DNA from 3 places in the Ruegeria sp. AG1 genome. Region 3 is predicted to be linked to each of the others. Evidence: riboswitches for the same ligand, from Rfam matches in the RefSeq annotation. Region 3 holds a riboswitch; each other region holds the start of a gene.

The links. A riboswitch is a leader RNA that binds a small molecule or an ion and turns the genes downstream of it on or off. The one in region 3 is predicted to bind cobalamin.
Region 1: linked by a shared signal. The riboswitch ahead of ACR0B5_RS10170 (hypothetical protein) and the one ahead of ACR0B5_RS09560 (DUF4198 domain-containing protein) in region 3 are both predicted to bind cobalamin.
Region 2: linked by a shared signal. The riboswitch ahead of nrdH (glutaredoxin-like protein NrdH) and the one ahead of ACR0B5_RS09560 (DUF4198 domain-containing protein) in region 3 are both predicted to bind cobalamin.

The regions. Positions count from the first base shown of each region.
Region 1 covers NZ_JBQFYU010000005.1:374,404-379,562, reverse strand. Annotated here, with positions in the region: gene ACR0B5_RS10180 (DNA polymerase III subunit gamma/tau) at 1-1,498, opposite strand, end outside; gene ACR0B5_RS10175 (phosphatase domain-containing protein) at 1,668-2,171, shown strand; gene ACR0B5_RS10170 (hypothetical protein) at 2,168-2,575, opposite strand; cobalamin riboswitch at 2,664-2,884, opposite strand; gene ACR0B5_RS10165 (alpha/beta hydrolase family protein) at 3,044-3,901, shown strand; gene rsgA (ribosome small subunit-dependent GTPase A) at 3,933-4,961, opposite strand; RNA gene ffs (signal recognition particle sRNA small type) at 5,119-5,159, opposite strand, start outside.
Region 2 covers NZ_JBQFYU010000001.1:240,951-246,109, reverse strand. Annotated here, with positions in the region: gene ACR0B5_RS01200 (DEAD/DEAH box helicase) at 1-1,621, shown strand, start outside; cobalamin riboswitch at 1,710-1,901, shown strand; gene nrdH (glutaredoxin-like protein NrdH) at 1,987-2,208, shown strand; gene nrdI (class Ib ribonucleoside-diphosphate reductase assembly flavoprotein NrdI) at 2,224-2,637, shown strand; gene nrdE (class 1b ribonucleoside-diphosphate reductase subunit alpha) at 2,619-4,742, shown strand; gene nrdF (class 1b ribonucleoside-diphosphate reductase subunit beta) at 4,755-5,159, shown strand, end outside.
Region 3 covers NZ_JBQFYU010000005.1:247,772-252,930, reverse strand. Annotated here, with positions in the region: gene ACR0B5_RS09570 (cobalt ABC transporter permease) at 1-18, opposite strand, end outside; gene cbiM (cobalt transporter CbiM) at 15-626, opposite strand; gene ACR0B5_RS09560 (DUF4198 domain-containing protein) at 633-1,418, opposite strand; cobalamin riboswitch at 1,547-1,748, opposite strand; gene ACR0B5_RS09555 (FKBP-type peptidyl-prolyl cis-trans isomerase) at 1,998-2,426, shown strand; gene ACR0B5_RS09550 (hypothetical protein) at 2,439-2,618, opposite strand; gene ACR0B5_RS09545 (enoyl-ACP reductase FabI) at 2,678-3,469, opposite strand; gene fabB (beta-ketoacyl-ACP synthase I) at 3,475-4,704, opposite strand; gene fabA (bifunctional 3-hydroxydecanoyl-ACP dehydratase/trans-2-decenoyl-ACP isomerase) at 4,752-5,159, opposite strand, start outside.

The DNA of each region.
Region 1 (5,159 bases), 130 kb from region 3:
GGGCCGATCCCAGCCGTGGTGCAAGATCGGTCGGAGCTTGCGACGATGGGGTGAATTCGATCCGTCCTGGCTGGTAAGAGACCAGCCGCACGCCGTTTTCGACCTCGACCAGAAGCTTGACGTCTCGGTTGTTCCGGATCAGCTCGACCACATGTTCGAAACTTGGGTATCGCGCCAGTGCCGTCTGTGTATCTTGCGCCAAGGCGGCGACTGGTGCGCCGCCGGACCCGCGTGGCGCAGGGGCGTAGCTTGTAGTGGCGCGGGCTTCGACCGGGGCCGCGCCGTTGCTTTGAATGGGCATCCCACCGCCAGGCCCGCCTCCAGGGGGAGGAGGCGTATCCTGCAGCCGTTTGATCAGTTCTTCCGGGCTGGGCAGGTCGGCCACATGAGTCAGTCGGATCACAGCCATTTCGGCAGCCATCATGGCGTTGGGGGCGGCTGAAACTTCCTCAAGCGCTTTCAACAGCATCTGCCACATCCGAGTCAGTACCCGCATGGGGAGGGCCTCAGCCATCTGCTGGCCACGGGCGCGTTCATCCGGGGAAACAGTGGGGTCTTCGGCTGCGTCCGGGGTGATCTTCACGACCGAGACCCAATGCGTGATCTCAGCCAGATCACGCAGCACGGCCAGTGGATCAGCCCCTTCGGCGTATTGGCCACCAAGCTCGGTCAGCGCCCCAGCTGCATCGCCCCGCAGGATCATGTCCATGAGATCCAGAACCCGGCCACGATCCGCCAGGCCCAGCATCGCGCGTACTTGATCTGCCGTCGTCTCTCCGGCCCCGTGCGAGATCGCCTGATCCAGCAATGAGGTCGCGTCGCGAGCAGATCCCTCGGCAGCACGGGTGATCAGCGCCAGCGCATCCTCGGCAATCTCTGCGCTCTCAGCTGAGGCGATCTTGCGCAGCAGGCCGATCATATCCTCGGGCTCGATCCTACGTAGGTCGAAGCGTTGGCAGCGCGACAGAACCGTGACGGGAACCTTGCGAATCTCAGTTGTGGCGAAGATGAACTTCACATGCGCCGGCGGCTCCTCAAGCGTCTTGAGCAGCGCGTTGAAGGCGCTGGTCGACAGCATGTGGACTTCATCGATGATGTAGATCTTGTAGCGGGCCGAGGCTGCACGGTAGCGAACACTGTCGATAATCTCGCGAATATCATTCACGCCGGTGCGGCTGGCTGCGTCCATCTCCATGACGTCGACATGACGACCTTCCATGATGGCAACGCAGTGCTCACATTGACCGCAGGGCTCGGTCGTGGGTCCGCCATTTCCGTCCGGTCCGATACAGTTCATGCCTTTCGCAATGATCCGTGCGGTCGTCGTTTTGCCGGTTCCACGAATGCCTGTCATGACAAAGGCTTGCGCGATACGATCCGCCTCGAACGCGTTTTTCAGCGTGCGGACCATCGCATCCTGACCCACCAGATCGGCAAAGGTTTCCGGGCGGTATTTTCGGGCGAGAACCTGATAGGCGGGGCTGTCTGAGTCGGTCATGTCTGCTCTGGCGGATTCGGAACGTCACCGCAGCGTAGAGGCCCGCGCCGCCCGCGTCCACATGAGTTGAAGAACGATTTTGTTTTGGAAACTGGCGCGTCAGGGGTACAATCTTCGGATTGTGAATCAAGCCTAAAGTCAGGATCAACGCTTCCGGGGGGATGCTGTCATGACGAATTTGGTCATTCATGCTTTGCAAGTGGGCGGGGGCACACTTGCCCTAACGTCGATGCCGGGAAAGGGCGGCGACTATGCAGGCGACCTTGAAACGATTGGAGATTGGAGGCCGGGGCTCGTGCTTTCGATGACAACCGAGGCCGAGCTGGTCCAGTTTGGAGCCCGCGATTTTGGCCGCGACGTTCAGGGGCGCGCCAGCCGCTGGGTGCATCTGCCGATTCAGGATTTCGGCGTGCCACCGTCAGAGGTTGATGCGCAATGGCCCGATGTTAGTGCCGCGGCGCGGCAGGCTTTGTCTGGTGGAGGGCGCGTGCTTGTCCATTGTCAGGGCGGATGTGGTCGCTCTGGCATGGTGGTGCTGAGGTTGATGATCGAATGCGGCGAGGCTCCAACCCAAGCGCTGGATCGGTTGCGCAAGCTACGCCCCTGCGCGGTCGAAACCGATGCACAGAAGCACTGGGCCACCTTGCCCGCCCGAGCTTTGGCAGACTCCTAAGCCGACAATTGCAGTTCCGCCGGGGTCGTTTTGCGCGGCGCAATCACTGATGCCTCGAGCATAGCGCAGGGCAGGGATGTCATCGCTGCGCTAGGCAGGCTGTTCGTTTCGGTACCGAACATAAGGTCGGCGTAGCGATCGAGGGTCTCGCTGTCGGCATTAGGATCCGCTCCGCAATAGACCCGCACCCGAGACTGGCTGGCCCGAAACCGGGCGTGGCAGCCGTCCGTGCAATGGGTCAGGTCGCTGCTGCCTTCGATTTCGAAATCCGATGTGGTCGCCGGACCGGCTTGGTCCAGCGCGTCAACCATCGAACGCGCCAGCCGTGCCAATGCAGGGCAAGTCTTGCCCGTATGTTGGCAGATGGTTGCTGAGAACCTATGTGTCTTCGTCTTCCAGATCATCCTGCGCCCTCCGCGCGGTGGACAGGGGCTGGGATCAGGTGGGGCAGATAGGGTCTGTCACGGCCTGCCCGGACACCCCGCCCGAGTTTGGGTTATGTTGACAATGGCAGGTCTCCTGACTTGCGGGTCATCGCTTTGCCGACCTTCCCGGCCTTTCGGCCAGTGGCTCCTCGACATCGCTCACCGCTTACAGTTGCGGGGGCAGTCGCGGATTTGGTTCATCCCGAGCGAGCCGGGTAAAACCGCACCGTGTTCCCTTTTCATCCCGACCTCTTGCGAAAGCCGGGAACCATCGCACTATCGCTAGCGTTCATAACCATTCTGAGTCAAGTTGAACTTTCTGCGTTGCGGAAAGCCGATCCGCGAAGTGGACGCGTGGTCAAGCGGGATCGCAGTTGACTTGCATGGGCTGTCTGGGGTCAAGTTGCAATATGAACTCATCAGTTCAGTTTTCCACCGAGGATACCCATGTTGGATTCAAACCAAACAGTGCTGATCGAAGATGTTCAGATCCCGGTGGGGGATGGCGCCCTGTCCGGGCGGATTTACCGGCCCGTGGCGCAGCCCGAAACCGTAGTGGTGGTCAACAGCGCGACGGGAGTTCCGCGTGACTACTACAAGCATTTCGCACAGTGGTTGGCGTCGGATCGGGATATCGCCTGTCTGATCTATGACTACCGGGAATTCGGTCATTCGAAATCGGGGCCACAGCGTCGGTCGAAGATCTCGATGGCGGATTGGGCGTTGCAGGACATGCCCGCCGCGCGGGCCGAGATGCGCCGACGGTTCCCGCTGGCGCAGCAATGGTCAGTTGGTCATTCGCTTGGAGGGATGCTGGGGCCAGTGCAGCCGGATATCGACAAGATTGATCGCATGATCTGCGTCTGTTCTGGCCTTGTGAAATTGGGCGATCATCCTTGGCCGTACCGCGCTCTGGCCGGGTTGTTCTGGTATGGGCATGTGCCTCTGGTCGTGAGCGGCCTAGGGTATTTGCCGGGCAAGGCACTTGGGTTTGGAACAGACCTACCGCCTAAGGTCTATTGGCAATGGCGCAAATGGTGCACCGCGCCGCAAAGCTATCTGCCCGAGATCGGAGACACACTGCCGCAAGCTACGTGGCAGGATGCTGACGTTCCCGTCGACCTATTTGCCTTCACAGATGATGAGATGGTCCCAGAAGCTGCCGTTTGGCGGTTGGCCGAGCTTTATGGTCCGAAAGCACGCCGTCACCTGTTGTCACCGGAAGAGTTTGGCGTTCGGGAAATCGGCCATATCGGTGTGTTTGCCCGCCGAAATGCGGTGCTCTGGCCACGATTGATCGCTTGATGGGGGGCGCCGGCGGACCGGCGCCCTTGTTTCAATCGCTGCGCCGCGCGGATTTTCCGTGCATCGCGGATCGGACCATCTTGCCGAAGGCTTTGTCGCGTGCCCGCGCTTCGGCCACGGTCTCAGAGTTGCGCTGATCCTCGCGCCTCAGCTTGCGCCAGCGTTCCAGCCGATCTGCATCCAGTGTGTGTGCTTCAATCGCCGCCTGCACAGCGCAACCGGGCTCGGCCTCATGCTGGCAATCCGAGAACCGGCAGGTTTGGGCCAGCTCCAGAATGTCCGAAAAGACTTCGTCCACCCCGTCCTGGGCATCGAGCAGACGCAGGGCGCGCATGCCGGGGGTGTCGACCAGCCAACCGCCATTTTGCATCGGACGTAAGGCGCGAGACGTCGTGGTATGACGGCCTCGTGCGTCATCCTCGCGGATTGCGGCTGTTGCCTGATCCTGACCGGTCATTCCGTTGGCGAGCGTTGTTTTGCCAACCCCAGATGACCCGACCAAAGCTGCTGTCTGACCCGCCGGACACCAAGCCAGAACCTGCTGCAGGTCTAACGCGTCATGCGCGTTGACCGTCAGGACTGTCAAAAATGGCGCAAGCGCTTCAGCCTTTTTTGCATATGCCGTCGGATCAGAGCAGCTATCTGTTTTGGTCAGGACCACGACAGGAAAGCACCCCGTCTGATGCGCCAGCGCCAGATACCGTTCGAGCCGGGGCACATTGAAATCCGCATTGCACGAGCTGACGATGAACAGCACGTCAACATTGGCTGCGATCAACTGCGCCTCGGCCCCGGTTCCGGCAGCACGGCGTTGCAACAGGCTGCGCCGGTCAAGCAGATGCTGAACGCGATTCTTGTCATCGGCCAGCACCCAATCGCCAACCGCAAAATCGCCAGTGGAATGACCAGGGGCCAACAGAGACATTTCACCGGTCTCGTTCATCCCGACCAGACGGTCCCGGTGAACGGCGGTGATACGAAAAGGCGTGAGCTGCGCGTGCGCCGCGTGCTGTGCAGCGAAGTGAGAGGACCATCCCAGGTCCGAAAGAGTTAAAGACATTGGTTTGCCTGTGTTCAGATATAGCAATCCCATCGGATGGCAGACGCGCATCCGTTGGCGATGTGTTCAGGCAATCGGAGAGTTGGGTTTAGAACCGATCTGCCCGAAGGGTGTTTGCCACAATCATAAAGCCCTCCTGCGGCTGATGGTTTCTATAAAGTGAGAGGTTGGACATCGACCCAAGCGGGGCTCGTTGTG
Region 2 (5,159 bases), on a different contig from region 3:
GGTCAAACGCGAACTGGCGTGGCTCTATGCGGATGTAGGCGCGTTCATTGCGTCATGTGTTGGCGGCATGGATATGCGAGACGAGCGGCGAGCGTTGGCTCGCGGTGCGCATATCGTGGTCGCAACGCCGGGCCGTCTCCGCGACCATATCATGCGGGAGTCGATTGACCTAACCGCTGTCCGCGCAGTGGTTCTGGATGAAGCCGACGAAATGCTAGACCTGGGCTTCCGCGAAGATCTTGAGTTCATTCTGGAACAGACGCCCTCCGAGCGTCAGACACTGCTGTTTTCCGCTACGGTTCCTCGCGCCATCGCCTCCCTCGCCGCTCGCTACCAGCGCGATGCCGAGCGCGTCAGCACCGTCAGCGAGCGCACGCAACATGCCGATATCGAATATCGCGCGATGAATGTGGCCCCGCGCGATGGTGAGAACGCAATCATCAACGTGCTGCGCTTCTACGAGGCCCCCAACGCCATTATCTTCTGCAACACTCGCGCCATGGTCAGCCGCCTGACGGCGCGACTGTCGAATCGTGGATTCTCGGTCGTGGCCCTGTCCGGAGAGCTGACGCAAAGCGAACGTTCGAACGCGCTGCAAGCCATGCGCGACGGACGCGCCCGCGTCTGTGTGGCGACCGATGTGGCCGCGCGCGGGATCGACCTGCCGAACCTTGATCTGGTGATCCATGCAGAACTGCCGAACAGCCATGAAACGCTGCTGCACCGCTCGGGCCGAACCGGACGCGCCGGGCGGAAAGGCGTCAGCGCGCTGGTCATACCGCCTGCATCGTTCAAAAAGGCGCAACGCCTGCTGAAATTCGCCAAGCTGACAGCCGATTGGGGGTCTGCACCCTCGGCCGATGAGGTTCAGGCGCAGGACATGCAGCGGATGTTCAGCTCGGACGACTGGACCGTGGATGTCACCGAGGGCGAAAGCGCACTGGTTGATGATCTGGTCTCGCGCTTTTCACCGCAGCAGCTGGCGGCGGCCTATCTGCGTCAATACGGGCGCAAACACTCCGCCCCGGAGGAACTGAGCGACACGCAAGATGCCGCGCCCAAGCCGAACGTGCCCTTTGGCTCAAGCGTGTGGTTTTCGCTGTCGGAGGGACACAACGAAAACGCCTCGCCTCGCTATTTGCTGCCCATGTTGTGCAAGGCGGGCAAGATCACCAAAGACGATATCGGCGCGATCCGCATTGCCGACACCGAAAGCTATATCGAGATTCGCGAAAGCAGCGTTGAAGGTTTCCTGAAGGCCATTGGCCCCGAGATGACGGTCGAAGGCACCAAGACCCTGGTGCAACTGGACGCGCCGCCTGCCTTTGCCGGTGGTGGCCGCAAAGGTCCCAAGCGCGACTTCAAAGGCAAGAAGCGCCACGAACGCCCGGCCCACGCGGCTGAGCCACAGCCCGCAAAACCACGCCGGAAGCCGGCCGAGAAACCCAAGCCCGAAACGCGGCCCAAACGGGATGAGACCCCCTCGGGCGATCAGCACAAGAAACCTGCGCGCCGTCTGAAAGGCCCGCCTCCGCCCAAAGGCAAGCCAAGCAGCAAGAAAAACCGCGCACGTGCGGCTGCGATGAAGGGTGGCAACGCGATGCCCAAGCGGAAAAAGTAGACCGCCTTAGCGCACGTGGCTGGTTGTGCAAGCGAAGAAAATTATTTTCTTCGCCACACCATATATTGACAACACTCCACCACCAACCCCAATATGGTGTTGCTTCGGTTCTTTCGATTCCTGTTGAAAGCTAAGAGGGAAACCGGTGAAAAACCGGCGCTGCCCCCGCAACTGTAAGCGGATAGTTCGGCTGAATACGCCACTGAAAGCGTGCTTTTGGGAAGGCCAGTCCGAACGTCAATCCGCGAGCCAGGAGACCTGCCGCAAGCAAAGAAAGAGAACCGCGAACGGAGGGTTCGGGGGCGTGTTCAGGGGTCATTTTGCCCGCAGCGTCCTCGGCATTCATTAAAAGGACAGAGGACGACATGAGCATTACCGTATATTCCAAACCCGCATGCGTACAATGCACCGCCACCACCCGAGCGCTGGATGCAAAAGGCATCACCTATGACGTCATCGACCTGACCCAGGACGACAGCGCCATGACCCATGTGACCGAGCTGGGTTATCGTCAGGCCCCTGTCGTTGTGGCGGGCAGTGATCACTGGTCGGGTTTCCGCCCGGACATGATCGCCCAACTGGCCTGATCCATGGCCGCGCCGATCCCGGCGCTGGTCTATTTCTCTTCGAAATCCGGAAACACCCACCGCTTTGTCTCGCGGCTGGGCCTGACCTCTTTCCGCATTCCGAACGGGATGGACCCGCTGCCTGACCCCCGACACCCCTATGTGCTGATCAGCCCCACCTACGCCGACGGCGAAGGGCGCGGGGCGGTTCCTAAACAGGTGATCCGGTTTCTGAACGACCCGGACAGACGTGCCGGGATCGTTGGAGTGATCGGCACAGGCAATCGTAATTTCGGTGCGACCTACGCTTTGGCCGGTCGCATCATCGCTCAAAAATGCAACGTTCCGCTGCTCTACACATTCGAGCTGGCCGGAACAGAGACCGACATCGCCCGCGTCCGCGCCGGGCTGGAAAAACTAGGGAGAAACCTATGCTCGACAGCAGCGTAAACGAGCAGGACTATCACGCGTTGAACGCGATGCTGAACCTCTACGATGGTGAGGGGAAGATCCGGTTCGATGCCGACCGAATGGCCGCGCGGCAGTACTTCCTGCAGCATGTGAATCAGAACACCGTGTTCTTCCACTCGCTGGATGAAAAACTCGGGTATCTGGTTTCCGAGGGCTACTACGAAGAGGCCGTTCTGGACCAGTATTCCAAGAACTTCATGCGCAAGATCTGGGACGCGGCCTATGCCAAGAAGTTCCGGTTCCCGACCTTTCTGGGCGCGTTCAAATATTACACCTCATACACGCTGAAAACCCGTGACGGGCAGCGGTTCTTGGAACGCTACGAGGACCGCGTCGTCATGACCGCGCTGGCGCTGGCACGCGGTGATGAGGCGCTGGCCCTGTCTTTCATGGAGGAAATCCTCGACGGTCGTTTCCAGCCCGCCACGCCCACCTTCCTGAACGCCGGGAAAGCCTCACGCGGGGAATTGATCTCATGCTTCCTGCTGCGGCTTGAGGACAACATGGAGAGCATCGGTCGCGGCATCAACTCGGCCCTGCAACTGTCCAAACGTGGTGGAGGCGTAGCGCTGCTGCTGACCAACATCCGCGAGCATGGCGCGCCGATTAAGGGCATTGAGAACCAATCCTCCGGCGTGATCCCGGTAATGAAACTGCTGGAGGACAGCTTTTCCTACGCCAACCAACTGGGTGCGCGGCAAGGCGCGGGTGCGGTGTATCTGAACGCACACCACCCGGACATCATGCGCTTTCTCGACACCAAGCGCGAAAACGCGGATGAGAAAATCCGTATCAAAACGCTGAGCCTTGGCGTGGTGATCCCTGACATCACTTTCGAGCTGGCGAAGAAAAACGCGGATATGTACCTGTTCTCGCCTCATGACGTAGAAAAGGTCTATGGCGTGCCGTTCTCGGAAATCTCGGTGACGGAGAAGTATCACGAGATGGTCGATGACAAGCGAATCCGCAAATCCAAGGTCAATGCGCGTGAGTTCTTCCAGACCATTGCAGAGATTCAGTTCGAATCCGGTTACCCCTACGTGATGTTCGAAGACACGGTGAACCGGATGAACCCCATTGCGGGCCGGATCAACATGTCGAACCTGTGTTCCGAGATTTTGCAGGTCAATGAAGCGTCTGAGTTCAACGATGACCTCAGCTATTCCCATCTGGGCACGGATATCTCCTGCAACCTCGGCTCGCTGAACATTGCCAAGACAATGGATGGCGGTGATCTGGGCCGCACTGTCGGCGCTGCGATCCGCGCGCTGACGGCGGTGTCCGAGATGTCGGCAATCGACTCGGTGCCTTCGGTGCGTCGCGGCAATGATGAAAGCCACGCGATTGGTCTGGGGCAGATGAACCTGCACGGGTTTCTGGCGCGGGAACATATCCACTATGGCTCGCCCGAGGGGGTTGAGTTCACCTCGATCTATTTTGCCACCGTGGCTTATCACGCGATCCGCACGTCATGCGATCTGGCGAAGGAACGCAATGCGTCGTTCAAGGGATTTGAGGACTCCGACTATGCCTCAGGCACCTTCTTCGACAAATACACCACCCGCGACTGGCTGCCTGAAAGCGACAAAGTGAAAGCGCTGTTCGACGGCATGACCCTTCCCACCCGCGACGACTGGGCAGCGTTGAAGGCCGATGTGATGAAACGCGGCCTCTATAACCGCAATCTTCAGGCGGTGCCGCCGACCGGCTCGATCAGCTATATCAACAATTCGACCTCTTCGATCCACCCCATCGTCTCGAAGATCGAAATCCGCAAAGAGGGCAAGATTGGCCGCGTCTACTATCCGGCGGCTTTCATGAGCAATGACAACCTCGAATACTACCGCGATGCCTATGAGATCGGCCCCGAGGCGCTGATCGACACCTATGCAGCGGCGACCGAGCATGTGGATCAGGGGCTGTCGCTGACCCTGTTCTTCCCGGCCGAGGCCACGACCCGCGATATTAACCGCGCGCAGATCTACGCGTGGAAGAAAGGCATCAAAACCATTTATTACGTGCGTCTGCGCCAGGAGGCCCTTGAAGGGACCGAGGTGCAGGGCTGCGTATCCTGCTCGCTGTAAGGGGCTACTGACATGAAAGACATGATCCAAACCAAGATCCCCCGCGCCATCAACTGGAACCGGCTGGAGGATGACAAGGACCTTGAGGTCTGGAACCGCCTGACGGTCAATTTCTGGCTGCCCGAGAAAGTGCCGCTGTCCAACGATATCCAAAGCTGGGCGACGCTGACGGACCATGAAAAGCAGCTGACCATCCGCGTCTTCACCGGCCTGACCCTGCTGGATACGATCCAAAACACGGTCGGTGCCCCTGCCCTGATGCCGGATGCCGTCACTCCGCATGAAGAGGCCGTACTGACCAACATCGCCTTTATGGAGGCGGTACATGCGCGCAGCTATTCCTCGATCTTCTCAACACTGTGTTCGACCAAAGAAATCGACGAGGCGTTCCGCTGGTCCGAAGAGAATCCCCATCTG
Region 3 (5,159 bases):
GAGGGCAATCTTTCTCATGTGGCGGGCCTTGTCAGGAACAGTTCAGGTTTGACTTTTCGTGCCAGTAGAACGGCAAATCCGGTCAGAACGGCCTCGATGATCATCACGGGGATATGCGCAAAGAAGACCAGCTTGGCAGCGGGGAGGAATTCGTCCCCTGACAGGGCCAGTGAGATGCCCACCATGACGGTCGTGGCCGCAATGGCAAAGGCGCCGCCTATGCCGCCCCAGATCGCGCCATGAACAGGTGAGCCGCGACCGATCAGGGGTCGGAACAGCAGCCCCGCCAGTACGGCCGGAAAGGCGATGTTGAGCGTGTTGATCCCCAGTACCGTCAGCCCGCCGAAGCCGAAGAAAACGGCTTGCAGGAGCAGGCCCACAAACAGGGCCGGGAAGGCGGCCCAGCCGAGCAGCAGCCCGGCCAGACCGTTGAGGATCAGATGCACCGACGACGGCCCGATCGGAACATGGATCAGCGAGGCCACGAAGAAACTGGCCGCCAGCACCCCTGCTGTGGGGATGCGGTCCAGATCCAGCGACCTGAGGCCCATTGCGACCCCACCAGCGGCGGCAACGGCTCCGCCGATGACGACCGGGTTGGACAGGGCTCCGTCGACGATGTGCATCGGGGGTTACTCCATGTCCCAGGCGCGGATCCAAATCACCGCGTCCTGGCTCAGCTCTTTGCCTTCATGTTCGGTTTCAGGACCAGCACCGAGGGCGGCAAAGCCCCAGTAACCAGCTTTCGGCACACCGAAGGAAAAATAGCCATTGGCGTCAGAAATTGCGACAACAGCACCACCCGGCATCGGCGAAACGGTAGGCTCGGACGAGGCTTGGTTGTCAAAACTGGGCTTGGCGGCCATGTATTCGATCTCGATCTCAGCGCCGGCAACCGGTTCGCCATTTGCCAGAACCTGACCGGTGAAGGTCGAGCCAGCGATGATGTTGTAGGGCTTGTTCAGCGGCACGATCTCGGTCGCCAGACCTGCGGGGTTCATCCAGTCGGTCGGCAGTTCGTTGCGGTTTAGGAACGCCTTGGTGATCTGCTGGATATAAATATCCTCGGCCTCTTCGTAGTAGGGCTGAGGCACCGTGACCATCACGTAGTCGCCAGAACGCTTGACCGGAACAGATCCCTGAAAGGCCGCGCCTTCGTTTTCAGGGCTTGAGAAGCGGATGGGTTCCAGCGTGTCCAACAGGTCGGTCTTTTCGCCATTGTGGATCACGTAGAATTCCTGCGGCTTTTCCAGATCCATGACATGGCCGTTTTCAAACGGGTGCCAGAAGATCAGCTTGACCGGCACGTCGCCCGGTGCCTCGATCAGCGTGTCGGTGGTGTATTCCAGCAGAAAATGCGCCTGTGCCATCGCTGGAATCGCCAGCGCAGCCGCAGCCGTGCAAAATAGTTTCTTCACAAGGTCTTTCCTTCGTCCTTCGTGCCAACCCCGGCACGTTTCTTGCTTGATATCGGGGCGAACGAGACCATGTACCCGAAATGAGGGCATCGGCCCGATGCACACCCCGGCATCGGTGACACACCCCTTCCGAGGGTGCATATCCGGCAGGTCTCCTGACTTGCGGGTCAAAGCATCGGGCTGGCCTTCCCGGGTGGAACCCAGTGGCGTGTCAGCCCTGCTCACCGCCTACAGTTGCGGGGGCAGTTGCGGCATTGGGTGGATCAGAATTCCCCGCACCGCATTCCCTTTTCTCCGGGCGAACCCGGAACCGGACATGAGGACGCTGATGGCAGAGATTCCCATCATCGGTCAATCTCTATTTAAGACTGTAGCGATAACATCTTGTCGATAGGATGGGATGTTACCGTTCTGCCCACTGGGCATTGCAGGCACGCGTGCAAGCGACGACCAGAGAATGCGCGCGCTTGCAACGTAATCTGGACATCAGAATCAGATGGATGCATCCTGCGCTGCGTCAGACTCCGGCGTAGCGCGCTTGTGTTCGGCGCCTAATTTCCCACAAGCCCCGGAGGCCCAATGTCTGAGATCAAACAAGGCGACACCGTTCGCATCCACTATACTGGCACGCTGCTGGACGAGACCGTGTTTGACAGCTCAGACGGGCGCGATCCGTTAGAGTTCGTGGTTGGTTCGGGCCAGATCATACCCGGCCTGGACAGTGCGATGCCAGGACTGGCGGTTGGTGACAAGAAGCGGGTCGAGATTGCCTGTGTCGACGCTTATGGCCCGATCAACCCGGCGATGCGGCAGGACATCCCGCGTGAGGGTATTCCGGATGATATCCCACTAGAGCCGGGAACCCAGTTGCAGATGCAGACCCCGGACGGTCAGGCGCTGCCGGTAACGGTTGTAGAGGCGAACGAGGCCACGGTGACGCTGGACGCCAATCACCCGCTGGCTGGGCAGGATTTGATTTTCGATATCGAGGTTGTCTCGGTGAGCTAAAGGCTTGGGGTTCTAGCCCCAAAGCCCGTCAAGCGCTGCACGGACTTGCGGTTGCGTGAAGAACACGAACAACACCAGCAATGTGGTCAGCGTCAAAAGCAGAACACGGGCGCGGGGGCTTAGGAACCCCGACTTCCGTTTGGTCTGGGTGCCACGCGTATTGCTGGCAAGGATCTGGTCAGTTTTGCTCATGCCCATATCCCTGACGCCGAAAGATGGTCAAATCTTGGCGGCGTCTGGGAAAGATATGGTCACATGAAATCCGGCTGTGGCATTCCGAGCACGTGGAAACCGCCATCCACCCGGATGATCTCGCCCGAGGTGCAGGCCCCCGCGTCTGAGGTCAGGTAAACCGCCGTGCCGCCAACGGCCTCCAGCGTAGCGTTCGAGCGCATGGGTGCATTTTGGTCGCAGAACTTGTAGGTCTTGCGCGCACCGCCGATTGCCGCCCCGGCCAGGGTCTTCATCGGACCGGGCGAGATTGCGTTCACACGGATGCCTTCGGGGCCGAGGTCGTTGGCCAGATACCGTGTCGCCGATTCCAGCGCGGCTTTGGCAACGCCCATGACGTTGTAATTCGGAACTACACGATTCGAGCCTTGGTAGGTCAGCGTCAGCAGCGAGCCACCATTGTCCTTCATCAGCGGATAGGCGCGACGGGCGACCTCGATGAAAGAGTAGGCCGACACATCCATCGAGTGCTTGAAATTGGCCCTTGTGGTGTTCAGAAACCGGCCTGTCAGCTCGTTCTTGTCCGAATAGGCAATCGCGTGAACGACAAAGTCGATGGTTGGCCAGCGTTCGCCCAACTCGCCAAAGGCGCGGTCCAGCGAGGCGTCATCGGTGACATCCGCATCCACCATGAAGTCGCTGCCGAGGCTTTCGGCCAATGGCTGCAGACGCTTCCCGAACGCGTCGCCCTGATAGGTGAAAGCCAGCTCAGCCCCTGCTTCATGCATCGCTTTCGAGATACCCCAGGCAATCGACCGGTCATTGGCGACACCCATGATCAGGCCGCGTTTCCCTTTTAGAACTTCCGACATCTCGTTCACCCGTTATACTTTGACAGGATCATGGATCCGTTTGTGCCGCCAAAGCCGAAGCTGTTGGTCATGACCGAATCTAAACCTGCATTTTCAACCACTTGAGTTGCAATTTCACCGGGCTGGATGCCTTCGGCTAGTGTGTCGACATTGATCGACGGTGTTATGAAATCATTGTCCAGCATGAGCAGGCAGAAGATCGCCTCAAGCGCGCCGGCCGCGCCTTGTGCGTGCCCGGTCATCGACTTGGTGGATGAGATGGGCGGCACGTTGCCTTCGCCGAAGATGCGACGCACGGCTTCAACTTCGCCCACATCTCCGACCGGGGTCGAGGTGCCGTGCGCGTTGATGTAACCAACTTTGCGGCCTTCTGGCAGGGTCGACAGAGCCAGACGCATCGCGCGCTCACCGCCTTCGCCGGACGGCGCCACCATGTCATGACCGTCCGAGGTTGCAGCATAGCCGGTCACCTCAGCGTAGATCTTGGCACCACGCGCCAGCGCATGGTCCAGATCCTCAAGCACGACAATGCCGCCGCCACCCGAGATCACGAAGCCGTCGCGGTCCTGATCGAACGCGCGCGATGCTTTCTGCGGAGTGTCGTTATACTTCGACGACATCGCGCCCATCGCGTCAAACAGGCAGGACAGGGTCCAATCCAGCTCCTCACCGCCGCCTGCGAACATCACGTCCTGCTTGCCCAGCATGATCTGTTCCGCCGCGTTGCCGATGCAATGCAGCGAGGTCGAGCACGCCGAGGTGATCGAGTAGTTGATACCCTTGATTTTGTAGGCTGTGGCAAGGTTCGCTGAAATCGTGGAACACATGCATTTCGGCACGGCAAAAGGCCCGATCCGCTTGGTGGCGCCGTTCTTCAGCACCGTCTGATGCGCGGTCAGCATTGCGCTGGTGGACGGTCCGCCAGAACCCGCGACCAGTCCGGTGCGCGGATTGACGACCTGATCCTCAGTCAGCCCGGAATCAGCAATCGCCTGTCCCATCGCGATGTGTGCATAGGCCGCGCCCGGTCCCATGAAGCGCAGGGTGCGTTTATCGACGTGCTCGGACACGTCGATCTTGAGCGACCCGGCGATCTGGCTGCGAAAGCCATGTTCGACCATCTGCTCATTGGCCTCGATGCCGGATTTACCTGCTTTGAGCGAGGCGAGAACCTCTTCGGCATTGTTCCCGATCGAGGAGACGATCCCCAAACCGGTGACGACGACGCGACGCATATGCGTTCTCCTGTGTTCCGTTCCTGTTGGCGTAGTGTCCGCTGGCGTCAGCTTTCGGACAGTGCAACCTTCATATCTTTGACTTGGTAAATTACTTCACCATCCGCTTCGACACGGCCATCCGCGACCCCCATGGTCAGACGGCGTGTCTGTACGGCTTTGGTAAAATCAACATAATAGGTCAGCATCTTACGATCCGGGCGGACCATGCCGGTAAGTTTGACTTCGCCCACGCCCAACGCATAGCCGCGCCCCTGCCAGCCACGCCAGCCCAAGTTGAATCCCGTCAGCTGCCACAGGCCATCCAGACCCAAGCAGCCCGGCATGATCGGGTTGCCGGGGAAATGGCAGTCAAAGAACCAAAGATCAGGCGTGATGTCGAATTCTGCGACAACATGGCCTTTGCCATGTGCGCCTCCGTCACCCGAAACATCGGTGATCCGGTCCATCATCAG